One region of the Pseudocitrobacter cyperus genome, then DNA from elsewhere that is predicted to be linked to it. Evidence: predicted binding sites of a transcription regulator. Region 1 holds the regulator's gene; the other holds the start of a gene.
What was found. Region 1 encodes PhoB, which activates phosphate uptake and scavenging genes when phosphate is short. Its sites were predicted from a motif close to CTGTCATAAAACTGNCNNAT; they were not measured.

Region 1 (4,215 bases):
GCGATAAGTTCGAGCTTATCCTTCACTTTGTCGGCAAGGATTTTGCCGTCATCGCGGCGCGCCAGTTCGACGCGTGGCGCCTGAAGATTGCCATCCGGCTGATTGCGGGCGCGGTTCTGGCTCCAGAAAGCGCGGTAAGCGACGCCCTGAACTTCAAACTCCACTTCCGCCAGACATTCGGCAGTGTCGCGGGTCATCAGGTCGTTTTGCGATTGCGAAACGGTATTGAGGCGCGGTGTTTCGTGATACAGCGCGAGACAAATGGCGTCCAGCAGGGTGGTTTTCCCCGCCCCGGTAGGGCCGGTAATGGCAAACAGGCCGTTACTGGCGAACGGCTCGGCGGTAAAATCGATTTTCCATTCGCCTTTCAACGAGTTGAGGTTTTTCAGGCGCAGGCTGAGGATTTTCATGGCTGTGGTTCCTCATCCAGTGAGTGAACGGCGAGATTAAACAGTGTTTTCAGGCGCTCCTGTTGCGCCTCTTCCAGCGTTTCCAGCGCCAGACGACGCTGAAAAACGTCTTCCACTTCCAGTTCGCTCAGGGTTTCTCGCAGGCTATTATCAAGAATGCGTTGACGCTGTTCTCGGCTGCGCCTGACCAGCAGTACGTCGACCGGGAGATCGTCGGTAATGACCTGAATTTTACGCTGAATATCATGAAGATACTCATCGCTGGTAATTTCGATATCCAGCCACACCGGCGGCTCTGTCGGGGCGTTGCGATACTGCGCCAGTTGATGGCTGATGCTATCAAAATCGCCTTTAATCACCGCCAGCGGCTGGGTCGCGGGGACTTCCAGTGGTGTGACATCCTGAAGCTTGCCATCAATAAAAGTCACCAGATTCACACTTTTACTTTTGCCGGTTTCATCAAAGCTGAGCGGAATGGGTGAACCGCTGTAGCGGATATGCTCGCTGCCGCCAATTTTCTGCGCGCGGTGAATATGCCCCAGCGCGATGTAATCGGCAGGCGGGAAGTTTTGCGCCGGAAACGCATCCAGTGTGCCAATATAGATGTCACGCACGGCATCGCTTTTACTGGCGCCGACGGTGGTCAGGTGGCCGCTGGCGATAATCGGCAATGGGCGATCTCCGCGCAATTCGCAGGCCTGCTGGTATTGTTTCTGATAGTAGTCAGTAATCGTTTCCAGTAAATGCTGCTGTTTTTCAGCGCCAGAAAGCCCCGCCTGGCTGACGACGATATCGCGCGGGCGCAGAAACGGCACCGGGCAGAACACGGCGCCAGGCGTGCCGTCGCGGCGATTGAGGATAAAAGGCGTGTGTCCGGCGCTGGCGATCACCGTGGTATTCAGAAACGACAAAATATCGCGTGATTCATTTAGCGTGGCGACGGAGTCATGATTGCCTGCAAGCACCACCAGATGACAGCCAGTTTGTTGCAGATTCACCACAAAGCGGTTGTAGAGTTCACGCGCATAGCTTGGCGGCGAGCCGGTATCAAAGATATCGCCCGCCACAATAATGGCGTCTATCTGTTCGCGTTGCGCGGTCTCCAGCAGCCAGTTCAGAAATGCTTCATGTTCTGCGGCACGGCTTTTACTGTAAAAATTCTGGCCTAAGTGCCAGTCTGAAGTATGAAGAATTTGCATCGTCGTCCCAGTGGGGAAAAAAGCATAGCCGGGATTATACATTCCCCGGCCGCGGGATCGACGGGTGTATTCCGGTAGTGTCATATTTCGTAAAGCGCCATCATTTTACGGTCATGTTTTTCATAAAACTGTCATAAATCTGACGCATAATGACGCCGAATGTATACTGATGGCTAAAAAAACAGGGCATAAAATGGCGAGACGCATTCTGGTCGTTGAAGATGAAGCACCCATCCGCGAAATGGTCTGTTTCGTGCTGGAACAAAATGGTTTCCAGCCGATTGAGGCGGAAGATTATGACAGCGCGGTGAATCAGCTCAATGAACCCTGGCCCGATCTTATCCTGCTCGACTGGATGCTACCGGGCGGCTCAGGGCTACAGTTCATCAAACATCTCAAGCGCGAAGCGCTGACTCGTGATATTCCGGTAATGATGCTGACGGCGCGCGGTGAAGAAGAGGATCGCGTGCGCGGTCTGGAAACCGGCGCGGATGACTACATTACGAAACCCTTCTCGCCGAAAGAGCTGGTGGCGCGCATTAAAGCCGTCATGCGTCGCATTTCACCGATGGCAGTGGAAGAGGTGATCGAGATGCAGGGATTAAGCCTTGACCCAACTTCGCACCGCGTGATGACCGGGGAAAACCCGCTCGATATGGGCCCGACCGAATTTAAACTGCTGCACTTCTTTATGACGCATCCTGAACGCGTCTACAGCCGTGAGCAACTGCTAAACCATGTCTGGGGCACCAACGTGTATGTGGAAGACCGCACGGTGGATGTGCATATCCGCCGCCTGCGTAAAGCGCTGGAACACAGCGGCCACGACCGTATGGTGCAAACCGTTCGCGGCACGGGCTATCGCTTCTCTGCCCGATTCTGATTGTTAACAGGAGTGTGACGCGTGCTGGAACGGCTGTCATGGAAAAGACTCGCCTTAGAGCTTTTCCTCTGTTGTCTCCCGGCCCTGTTTCTTGGGCTGGTCTTTGGCCATCTTCCCTGGTTTCTGCTGGTTGCCGTGACCGGGTTGTTGATTTGGCATTTCTGGAATCTTCTGCGTCTTTCGTGGTGGCTATGGGTTGACCGTAGTATGACGCCCCCGCCGGGTCGCGGAAGTTGGGAGCCGCTGTTATATGGCCTCAACCAGATGCAGTTGCGGAATAAAAAACGCCGTCGTGAACTGGGGAATCTGATTAAACGCTTTCGCAGCGGCGCGGAATCTCTACCTGATGCGGTGGTGCTGACCACTGAAGAAGGGGCGATTTTCTGGTGTAACGGCCTGGCACAACAACTACTTGGCCTGCGCTGGCCGGACGATAGCGGGCAAAATATTCTTAACCTGCTGCGCTATCCGGAATTTACACAGCATCTCAAGCAGCGTGATTTCCTGAAACCGCTGCATCTGGTTCTTAATTACGGGCGTCATCTGGAAATTCGTATCATGCCCTATACGGATCGCCAGTTGTTGATGGTCGCGCGTGATGTGACACAAATGCACCAACTGGAAGGCGCGCGACGCAATTTCTTTGCCAACGTGAGCCACGAATTGCGCACACCGCTGACGGTGTTGCAGGGGTATCTGGAGATGCTTCAGGAGAAGGTACTGGAAGGGGCTACGCGGGAAAAAGCCTTGCACACCATGCGTGAGCAAACGCAGCGTATGGAGGGGCTGGTCAAACAGCTTTTGACCCTGTCAAAAATAGAAGCTGCCCCGACGCTGGCGCTCAATGAGACGGTGGATGTGCCGATGATGTTGCGGGTAGCTGAGCGTGAAGCGCAGACCCTGAGCCAGCAGCATCATGAATTACACTTTGAGGTCGATGAGACCCTGAAAGTGCTGGGCAATGAAGATCAACTGCGCAGTGCGGTATCGAACCTGGTCTATAACGCCGTGAATCATACGCCAGCAGGAACGTCCATCACCGTGCGCTGGCAACGTGCGCCCCATGGCGTACTGTTCAGCGTGGAGGACACTGGGCCGGGTATTGCGCCAGAGCATATTCCCCGCTTAACCGAGCGTTTTTATCGCGTTGATAAAGCGCGCTCGCGTCAGACCGGTGGGAGTGGCCTGGGGCTGGCGATAGTGAAACATGCGCTAAATCATCATGATAGCCGGTTGGAAATCGAGAGTGAGCTGGGTAAAGGGTCACGTTTCAGTTTTCTGTTGCCAGAAAGGTTGATCGCCAAAGCGAATGATTAATTTGCACGGTGTCATGAAGAGTTGCCACAGACCAGCCTCGGCTGGTCTGTTTGCTTTGCAGTCAATTATCTGGCGAACAATTAATGAACAACTGACGTTTTTTTGTTCGCACGATCAGCCATGTGTTTTTCCTATATCTGGTTATTCGTGCCAGGTTTGAATTTAGTATTGGCATAATCGTCTGGTTTTGCGATCCCATATTGCTTTAAAACGTTATAAGCGTTTAAATTGCGCCTTATACAGTCGTGTTATGACTGTGTTTGCGTAGCAAATCAAAAAACTATTCTTCCTCACGCTACGAAGGGAGCATATCCCGCTGAGTTTGTTGCTTGTTTCCTCTGAAAGATTCCACAGGCGCGGGCGCAAAAGTTTTTATTTGTACAACACCACATCCACAGGCAGTAGT
Region 2 (4,215 bases), on a different contig from region 1:
TATTGCTCACACCCGTTGGGCAACGCACGGCGAACCATCAGAAACCAACGCGCATCCGCATGTTTCTGAACACATTGTGGTGGTGCATAACGGCATCATCGAAAACCATGAACCGCTGCGCGAAATGTTGCAGGGTCGTGGCTATACCTTCGTGTCCGAAACCGACACTGAAGTGATCGCACACCTGGTGCACTGGGAAATGGAACAGGGCGGCACGCTGCGTGAAGCGGTGTTACGCGCTATCCCGCAACTGCGTGGCGCTTACGGCACCGTTATTATGGATACCCGTAATCCGGAAACGCTGCTGGCTGCGCGTTCAGGTAGCCCGCTGGTCATCGGTCTGGGGATGGGTGAAAACTTTATCGCTTCTGACCAACTGGCGCTGCTGCCGGTGACTCGTCGCTTCATCTTCCTTGAAGAGGGCGATATCGCCGAAGTGACCCGTCGCTCTGTTACCGTCTTCGACAAATCTGGCGCAGAAGTAAAACGTCAGGATATCGAATCCAGTCTGCAATATGATGCGGGCGATAAAGGTATTTACCGCCACTACATGCAGAAAGAGATTTACGAGCAGCCGAACGCCATCAAAAACACCCTCACCGGACGCATCAGTCACGGCCAGGTTGATTTGAGTGAACTGGGCCCGAACGCTGACGAACTGCTGGCGAAAGTGGAGCATATCCAGATCATCGCGTGCGGCACGTCTTATAACTCCGGGATGGTTTCTCGCTACTGGTTTGAATCACTGGCAGGGGTTCCGTGCGACGTGGAAATCGCTTCTGAATTTCGCTATCGCAAATCAGCCGTGCGTCGTAATAGCCTGATGATCACCCTGTCTCAGTCTGGTGAAACGGCAGATACCCTCGCGGGCCTGCGTCTGTCGAAAGAGCTGGGATATCTGGGATCGCTGGCTATTTGTAACGTGCCGGGCTCTTCGCTGGTGCGTGAATCCGACCTGTCGATGATGACCAATGCCGGTACTGAAATCGGTGTAGCGTCCACCAAAGCATTTACCACTCAGCTTACCGTTCTGCTGATGCTGGTGGCGAAACTGGCTCACCTGAAAGGTCTCGATGCTTCCGTTGAGCACGACATCGTTCATGGCCTGCAGGCGCTGCCGAGCCGTATCGAGCAGATGCTGTCGCAAGATAAACGCATTGAAGCGCTGGCCGAAGATTTCTCCGACAAACATCATGCGCTGTTCCTGGGCCGTGGCGATCAGTACCCAATTGCGCTGGAAGGCGCGCTGAAGCTGAAAGAGATCTCTTATATTCATGCGGAAGCCTACGCCGCAGGCGAGCTGAAACACGGCCCGCTGGCGCTGATTGACGCGGATATGCCGGTTATCGTGGTTGCGCCGAACAACGAACTGCTGGAAAAACTGAAATCCAACATTGAAGAAGTTCGCGCGCGTGGTGGCCAACTCTATGTCTTCGCTGACCAGGATGCGGCTTTCACCAATAGCGACAACATGCACATCATTGAGATGCCGCACGTTGAAGAGGTGATTGCGCCAATCTTCTACACCGTGCCGCTGCAACTGCTGGCGTATCACGTCGCGCTGATTAAAGGCACCGACGTTGACCAGCCGCGTAACCTGGCAAAATCGGTGACTGTAGAGTAATCACTCACTCAGGCTCCACCTTCGGGTGGAGCTTTTTTACGCCATTCCCCGCCTGAGATTTATGACAATCTGCCATTTTCAGCTACTGTTTCTGATGTCATATAAAGAAAATATTGCTGAAATCTGAAATTCGCAAAACCTGATAACAACTTGAATTTAATAATATTTATATCTATGTTTGCGGTAAGTTCTTCCTTGTCATAAAACTGTCATATTCCATACATATAACTGTCACCTGTTTGTCCTATTTTGCTCACAGTAGCCACTCAAACAATGCTTTATGAATCCTTCCAGGAGACATTATGAAAGTTATGCGTACCACCGTCGCAACTGTTGTCGCCGCGACCTTATCGATGAGTGCTTTCTCTGTGTTTGCAGCAGCAAGCCTGACTGGCGCAGGTGCAACATTCCCGGCGCCGGTGTATGCCAAATGGGCTGATACCTACCAGAAAGAGACCGGTAACAAGGTGAACTACCAGGGGATCGGTTCTTCCGGTGGCGTAAAACAGATCAATGCTCACACGGTTGATTTTGGTGCATCCGATGCCCCGCTGTCTGACGAAAAACTGGCGCAGGAAGGCCTGTTCCAGTTCCCGACCGTTATCGGCGGTGTGGTTCTGGCAGTAAACATTCCGGGTCTGAAGTCTGGCGAGCTGGTGCTGGATGGTAAAACTCTGGGTGACATCTACCTGGGCAAAATCAAGAAGTGGGATGACGAAGCCATCACCAAACTGAACCCGGGTGTGAAACTGCCTTCGCAGAATATCGCCGTGGTGCGTCGTGCGGATGGTTCCGGTACTTCCTTCGTCTTCACCAGCTACCTGGCGAAAGTGAACGAAGAGTGGAAATCGAAAGTCGGCGCGGGCTCTACCGTAAACTGGCCGACGGGTCTTGGCGGTAAAGGCAACGACGGTATCGCCGCGTTCGTCCAGCGTCTGCCGGGTGCGATTGGTTATGTCGAGTACGCTTACGCGAAACAGAATAACCTGGCCTACACCAAAATTGTTTCTGCCGACGGTAAGCCGGTAAGCCCGACCGAAGAGAGCTTCTCTAACGCCGCCAAAGGCGTCGACTGGAGCAAATCCTTCGCCCAGGATCTGACAAACCAGAAAGGTGACGATGTGTGGCCGATTACCTCCACCACCTTCATCCTGGTACATAAAGAGCAGAAGAAACCTGAGCAGGGTGTTGAAGTACTGAAGTTCTTCGACTGGGCTTACAAAAACGGCGCGAAACAGGCTAATGACCTGGATTATGCTTCACTGCCGGACAGCGTGGTAGAACAGGTTCGTGCAGCATGGAAAACCAGTGTGAAAGACAGCAGCGGTAAAGCGCTGTACTAACGGGAAATATTGACGAAAATGGCGGGTAGCGCTGCGCTAACCCGCCCTACGGTTAACACTGTAGGCCCGATAAGCGTTTGCGCCATCGGGCAACTTCGTAAAACGCGTTTAACGGAAAGAGTGATTTATGGCTGCAACCAAGCCTGCTTTTAACCCTCCGGGTAAAAAGGGTGACATGATCTTCAGCGCACTGGTAAAACTGGCTGCGCTGATTGTGCTATTGATGTTGGGCGGCATTATCGTGTCCCTGATCATCTCCTCCTGGCCGAGCATCGAAAAATTCGGTTTCTCATTCCTGTGGACCAAAGAGTGGGATGCGCCGAATGATATTTACGGTGCACTGGTTCCTATCTACGGCACCCTCGTCACCTCGATTATCGCGCTGCTGATCGCCGTTCCGGTGAGCTTCGGCATCGCGCTGTTCCTGACGGAACTTGCTCCCAACTGGCTGCGTCGCCCGTTGGGTATCGCCATTGAACTGCTGGCGGCTATCCCGAGTATCGTTTACGGCATGTGGGGCCTGTTTATCTTTGCCCCGCTGTTTGCCACGTATTTTCAGGAGCCGGTCGGCAACGTACTTTCTAATATCCCGTTTGTTGGCGCACTGTTCTCCGGCCCGGCATTTGGTATCGGGATTCTGGCGGCTGGCGTGATCCTCGCCATCATGATCATTCCGTACATCGCGGCGGTCATGCGCGACGTATTTGAACAAACCCCGGTAATGATGAAAGAGTCGGCCTACGGCATCGGCTGTACCACCTGGGAAGTTATCTGGCGTATCGTCCTTCCGTTCACCAAAAATGGGGTGATTGGCGGCATTATGCTGGGCCTCGGTCGTGCGCTGGGTGAAACCATGGCCGTCACCTTTATCATCGGCAACACCTACCAGCTCGACAGCGCCTCGCTGTACATGCCGGGCAACAGTATTACCTCGGCGCTGGCGAACGAATTTGCCGAAGCGGAATCGGGGCTGCACGTTGCGGCGCTGATGGAACTGGGTCTGATCCTGTTCGTGATTACCTTTATCGTGCTGGCGGCATCTAAGTTTATGGTGATGCGCCTGGCGAAAAATGAGGGGGCGCGTTAATGGCTACGCTCGAAATGCAAAACACCGCGGCCCTGGCGGAATCTCGCCGCAAAATGCAGGCGCGTCGTCGTCTGAAGAACCGTATCGCGCTGACGCTTTCCATGGCGACGATGGCGTTCGGTCTTTTCTGGCTTATCTGGATCCTGATGTCCACCGTCACT

Region 2: the regulator PhoB is predicted to act here: its motif matches at 1,820-1,839, upstream of pstS (phosphate ABC transporter substrate-binding protein PstS).

Annotation. Positions count from the first base shown of each region.
Region 1 covers NZ_JAYMYY010000001.1:1,664,640-1,668,854, reverse strand. The annotation lists gene sbcC (exonuclease subunit SbcC) at 1-410, opposite strand, end outside; gene sbcD (exonuclease subunit SbcD) at 407-1,609, opposite strand; gene phoB (phosphate response regulator transcription factor PhoB) at 1,803-2,492, shown strand; gene phoR (phosphate regulon sensor histidine kinase PhoR) at 2,514-3,809, shown strand.
Region 2 covers NZ_JAYMYY010000005.1:31,525-35,739, forward strand. The annotation lists gene glmS (glutamine--fructose-6-phosphate transaminase (isomerizing)) at 1-1,624, shown strand, start outside; gene pstS (phosphate ABC transporter substrate-binding protein PstS) at 1,927-2,967, shown strand; gene pstC (phosphate ABC transporter permease PstC) at 3,095-4,054, shown strand; gene pstA (phosphate ABC transporter permease PstA) at 4,054-4,215, shown strand, end outside.